Desulfitobacterium hafniense DCB-2: one gene and its partner. The protein of the gene in region 1 interacts with the protein of each later gene in a pairwise test. Links are inferred from orthologs where the notes say so. Each region holds a gene or a part of one and is shown in the gene's direction. Other genes may lie near its edges. The genes, in order: rpsL and rimP.

What was found.
Region 2: the proteins of rpsL (region 1) and rimP interact in binary tests that used the Escherichia coli proteins (3 or more experiments, as listed by UniProt). The link is inferred for Desulfitobacterium hafniense DCB-2 from one-to-one orthologs.

What each region holds. Positions count from the first base shown.
Region 1 is NC_011830.1:463,407-466,172, forward strand. It holds rpsL (30S ribosomal protein S12), read left to right. Parts: upstream 1-1,055; coding sequence 1,056-1,478; downstream 1,479-2,766. Other genes in the region: rpoC (DNA-directed RNA polymerase subunit beta'), read left to right, coding at 1-611; DHAF_RS02170 (ribosomal L7Ae/L30e/S12e/Gadd45 family protein), read left to right, coding at 705-956; rpsG (30S ribosomal protein S7), read left to right, coding at 1,530-2,000; fusA (elongation factor G), read left to right, coding at 2,069-2,766. UniProt on the Escherichia coli protein: With S4 and S5 plays an important role in translational accuracy. Interacts with and stabilizes bases of the 16S rRNA that are involved in tRNA selection in the A site and with the mRNA backbone.
Region 2 is NC_011830.1:3,913,882-3,917,195, reverse strand. The notes cover bases 536-3,314. They hold rimP (ribosome maturation factor RimP), read left to right. Parts: upstream 536-1,585; coding sequence 1,586-2,044; downstream 2,045-3,314. Other genes in these bases: nusA (transcription termination factor NusA), read left to right, coding at 2,091-3,314; DHAF_RS18375 (DUF6612 family protein), read left to right, coding at 536-1,398. Also shown: more of DHAF_RS18375, read left to right, coding at 520-535.

The sequences.
Region 1 (2,766 bases):
GGATGACCTATACGATACCCTATGGCTCCCGCTTGAAGGTTCGGGAAGGTCACCGGATTGAAGCCGGCGATGAACTGACTGAAGGAAGCATCAATCCCCATGATATGCTTAAGGTTAAGGGAATCCGCGGTGTCCAGGTTTATCTCCTGGGTGAAGTGCAAAGAGTTTACCGTCTGCAGGGTGTGGATATTAACGATAAACATATTGAGGTTATGGTTCGCCAGATGCTCCGCAAGGTTAAAGTGGAAGAGGCCGGTGATACCACCCTCTTACCCGGCGGCTTGATTGATGTCTTTGATTTCGAAGAAGAGAACACCAAGGTGATTGCCGCCGGCGGTGAGCCTGCAGTAGCAAGACCGGTACTTCTGGGCATTACCAAAGCCTCCCTGGCTACGGACTCCTTCCTTTCTGCGGCATCCTTCCAGGAAACAACCCGTGTTCTCACGGAGGCAGCCATCAAAGGAAAGGTCGATCCTCTGCTGGGACTCAAGGAAAACGTCATCATCGGGAAGCTCATTCCGGCGGGTACAGGAATGTCCCGTTACCGGAATGTAAAAGTTATTAATCTTGATGAAGAGCAAGTTGAAAATCTTGACAGTGTAAATCCATGATGATAAAATACTATAGTGTGATTTAACGATTATGGGAAAAATATGTAGTTTTTTCACCAATCAATGTTGCTCTTTGAGGAGGAAAGCATATTAATGCTTGATGAAGCCTTAAAAAAATCCAAAAACAGGACCGTGGGAGTCAAGCAAACTCTGCGGGCCCTGGAAAAAGAGAGTTTAATCTGTGTCTATGTGGCTAAGGATGCGGAAAGCCATGTGCTTCGCCCCATCCTTGAACAGTGCCGGAACAAAAGGATTCAAGTTCAGGAAGTTCAGACGATGCTTGAGCTGGGCAAAGCCTGCGGGATTGAAGTAGGCGCTGCTGTAGCGGCCCTGTTATCCGAATAGACAGGAAGCTCCGAAATGTGTTAGTTTTGGGGATTGCTTGCTTTATGCTGAAGCAAGCAATTCCTTTGATATGTTCTTTCTTGGGAAGGAGGTGTAGTTATGCCGACGATTAATCAATTGATTCGCAATGGCCGTTCGAAGATTGCAAAGAAATCAACAGCTCCAGCTATGCAATGGGGCTATAACTCTTTACAACGCAAGCAATTCGCCTCTGGGGGATCACCTCAAAAGCGTGGGGTTTGCACCAGGGTTTACACGACAACTCCAAAGAAGCCGAACTCTGCTCTCCGTAAAGTTGCCCGTGTGCGTTTAACCAATACGATTGAAGTATCATCATACATCCCAGGCATCGGGCACAACCTGCAGGAGCACAGTGTTGTTCTTGTCCGTGGCGGCCGTGTTAAAGACCTTCCGGGTGTTCGTTACCACATCGTTCGTGGGGCCCTTGATACTCAAGGTGTTCAGAAACGGATGCAAGCTCGTTCCAAATACGGTGCCAAACGTCCTAAGAAAGGGAAGTAAGCCGTAAGTAACGAGGGGAATACGAATTGCGCTGTAAAGGAGGGAAATGATTTGCCACGTAAAGGTTATATTGCTAAACGTGAGATTCTGCCGGATCCGATTTATAAGAACCGGGTGCTGACCAAATTTATCAACCAAATTATGTTGGATGGTAAAAAAGGCACTGCAGAATCCATTTGCTATAATGCATTTGAGCTCATTCAAGAGAAGACCGGTAAAGATCCAATTGAAGTGTTCGAAACCGCTCTCAAGAATGTGATGCCTGTATTGGAGGTAAAAGCACGCCGTGTCGGCGGCGCCAACTACCAAGTACCCATCGAAGTTCGCACCGATCGCCGTCAAACCTTGGGCTTGCGCTGGCTTGTAGGCTATGCCCGCAAACGCAGTGAAAAGACCATGGAAGAGAGGATCGCAGGTGAACTGATGGATGCAGCCAACAACACCGGCGGCTCTATTAAGAAAAAAGAAGACACTCATAAGATGGCCGAAGCCAATAAGGCTTTTGCGCATTACCGTTGGTAGGATGATCAAAGCGTATGCTTAAAATCATTCACAATGGGGAATGACTACGGCAGAAAGGGGGATTATCAGTGGCAAGGCAATTTCCATTAGAGAAAACGCGGAATATCGGGATTATGGCCCATATTGATGCGGGTAAAACGACCACGACCGAGCGTATTTTGTTCTACACCGGGCGTGTTCATAAGATCGGGGAAGTTCACGATGGAGCAGCAACCATGGACTGGATGGTTCAGGAGCAGGAGCGTGGGATTACCATTACTTCTGCAGCGACGACAGCCCAATGGAAAGGCCATCGTATTAACATCATCGATACACCAGGGCACGTGGACTTTACCGTCGAGGTAGAGCGCAGCTTGCGTGTACTTGACGGAGCTGTAGCAGTGTTCTGCTCTGTCGGCGGTGTTGAGCCTCAATCTGAAACAGTATGGCGGCAGGCGGACAAGTACGGTGTACCCCGTATCGCCTATATTAACAAAATGGATCGTATGGGTGCAGATTTCTTCCGGGGAGTATCTATGATTGCTGACCGGTTAGGTGCAAACCCTGTACCGATCCAAATTCCGATTGGCGCAGAGGATCAATTCAAAGGAATTATTGACCTCGTAACCATGAAGGCTATGATCTATACGGACGATTTAGGCACCACCAGCGACGTTGCCGATATCCCCGGAGACTTAGTCGACCAAGCCAATGAATATCGTGAGAAGCTTCTGGAAGCAGTTGCTGATACAGATGAAGAGCTCATGATGAAATATCTCGAAGGTGA
Region 2 (3,314 bases), 3.5 Mb from region 1 along the record:
GAGCTTTAAGAAAGATTATTTAAACCGGGAGGTATGTATAATGGACATTAAAATAAAGAAAATTTTGCTATATCTAACAAATACAATTGTTGTACTTTTGGCTTTAAGTAGTTTCTATTTAGTCGCATTGGCTCTTTACAGCAATTTGTTACGCATGTTACCGTAGGAATGAAGGGCATATGAGCTGGATAAATATTCTTATACCATTAATTGGCCTTGCGGCTTTTGTGTTTTACTATAGATCAAAAAAGCTTATAATGATGATGTTTTCTGGGGTATTGCTGCTTTCTCAACTGTTTCTAATGTTTTTTGCGGGATAAGAATCTGCAAAGCGTTCCTGCTGCAACTCAAATGTTGCAGCGCTGCACCATTTGAGTCTAAAATATTTTATAGACTAGCCATCGCTTCCTTCCCATATTATTCAGCTATCAGAAGCGGGATATCTATGCTAATATTAAATCAGTACCTATGATTTTCGAAGCCCTATTAAAATGGATAAGAAGGAAGTGCTTAGCTGGAATGAATAAAAAGATAGTATCTCTCATGCTTGTGCTCATTTGCACAATGACTCTTGTAGCCTGTTCGACAGGGACGGCTAATGTAAACCAGGAAAAAAGCCCCCAACAGATCGCTGAGGAATCTTTTGCAAAGTGGTATGGGCTTAAGAGCTATGATATGGATATGACTATGAATATGAAGTTTTCTGTCGAAGATGAGGTTCTGGATATGTCCATGACAGGAAAAGGAACTGTATTTCAAAACCCGATGAAAATGAAAATGGTTATGGAAACCACTATTCCTGGCATGGGTCAAAAAATGACGATAGAGCAGTATGCAGAGCAAAATGAGCAAAAGATGGCTATCTATCAGAATATCGAAAACAACTGGCAAAAAATCACCTTTGATGACCCAGCCATGATGGAAACGATGTATATGGATCCCAAGGATAACCTTAAATTGTTTATGGACCATCTTGTCTCGGCAGAAATCATTGGGGAAGAAAAAATTGACGGGAAAGATGCCTTAAAGATAAAGCTGGTGGCTTCAGGAGATATCTTTGACCAGATTTTCCAGGAAACAGCCGGCGATATGCTTGGCTTAGGGAATGGTCTGATCAGTGCGGATGTCTTTTCTCAGATAGGGGATATGGTCTATACGATCTGGGTTGATAAAGCTACTCTTGATACATTGAAGTGTCAAATGGATCTATCCGAGAATATGAGAAACTTAGGTAAAGCTCTGGCTGAAGAGCCAAATATGCCTGCAGAGATAAAAGACATCTTCGCTAATGCGGAAATATTTATGGAATACACGATTTTAAACCCAAATAACGCCCAAGACTTCACCATTCCTGAGGAAGCTATAAACGCTCCAGAGATGGAATTACCAGCCTCTTAAAGAAATTGACGAATCATTTCAAATAGCTTGCACTATCTCCCAGTATGTGCTATAGTTTAAAGAAGAGAAATTCTATTGCAGCCGAAGAGGAGTGGGTCTTGAACCCACTCTTTCCTTTGTTTTGTATAACTCATGAAAACCTCGCAACACTAATCATAGTGGTTATTAAAATAAGAGGAGGATGGCTATGGGAGAATCCATCATGGAACAAGTTGAAGCGATCATTGCACCGGTAATAACCGAACAAGGCCTTGAGCTGGTTGATGTCGAATATGTTAAGGAAGGTGCACACTGGTATCTCCGCATCTATATTGATAAAGAAGGCGGAGTGGATATTGATGATTGCACTAATGTAAGCCATTTGGTAAGCGAGGTATTGGATAAGCATGACCCGATAGCCCAAGCGTATATGCTTGAAGTCTCTTCACCGGGATTGGAACGCCCACTGAAGAAGGATGAAGATTTTGAACGCTTCACAGGAAAGCTCGTCCGGGTCCTGACCAAAGAAGTATATCAGGGATATAAAGAATTTACCGGTTATTTAGTGGGTTTAATCGAGGATGATATCGTTTTGGAATATGAAAAGGAAAGAATGGCCATCCCCAGAGCGATAGTAGATAAAGCTAATCTGACCTTTGAGTTCTAGTGTAGTGATATGTTTTGGAACATAATATAAGGGGGAAGAATAAAAAATGAATATGGAGTTCATTGAGGCCCTCCATGAATTGGAGAAAGACAGAGGGATCTCAGCGGATATTCTGTTTGAAGCCATTGAAGCGGCCCTGATATCTGCTTACAAGAAAAATTTTGCTTCATTACAGAATGTCCGGGTACATATCGACCGTATGACTGGAGAGTTCAAAGTTTTCGCCCGGAAAAACGTGGTGGAAGAGGTTGAAGATTCACGAACTCAGGTAAGTATGGAAGAAGCACAGAAGATTGACCCCAACTATGCCATCGATGATGTGGTGGAATACGAAGTCACGCCCCGTGAATTTGGGCGGATTGCGGCTCAGACAGCTAAACAAGTAGTAGTGCAAAGAATTCGTGAAGCTGAGCGGGGCATGATTTACGATGAATATATCAACCGGGAAGGGGATATCGTTACCGGAATTGTTCAGCGCTATGATCAGAAAAACGTCATTGTTGATTTAGGTAAGGTAGAGGCCATTCTGACAGCACAGGAACAAATTCCCGGTGAGACTTATCAACCCTTTGAGCGGATTAAGACCTTTGTGGTAGAAGTCAAAAAAACAACCAAAGGGCCTCAGGTCATGCTCTCCCGTACCCACCCGGGTCTGATTAAACGTTTGTTTGAACTGGAAGTGCCGGAAATCCATGACGGACTGGTTGAGATTAAAGGTGTGTCCCGGGAGGCGGGAGCCCGCTCTAAAATCGCTGTTTATTCCCGGGATGCCAATGTAGATCCTGTGGGGGCTTGCGTAGGACCGAAAGGCAGCCGGGTTCAAACCATTGTTACCGAGTTGAAGGGTGAAAAGATAGACATCGTCAATTATTCCACAGATCCTGAGGAATTTGTGGCTAATGCCCTTTCCCCGGCCAAAGTTGTGGGAGTATACCCTAAACCTAATGAGAAAGTGGCTTTGGTCGTAGTTCCCGACTATCAATTATCCCTGGCGATCGGCAAAGAAGGTCAAAATGCCCGTTTGGCCGCCAAGCTGACCAATTGGAAGATTGACATTAAGAGTGAGTCCCAGGCCCTGGCCCAAAATCTTATTCCCGATAAGAATGAAGTCCAGGGAGAATACGAAGAGTACGACGAATTCGCTGATTATGCAGAGTATGAAAACTACGATGAATATGAAGACTATAGCGAATACGATGACTATGAAGAGAATGAGGACTACGATGAAAACGCGACCTATGGGGAGAATTATGATGATGAGCTGGTTTAT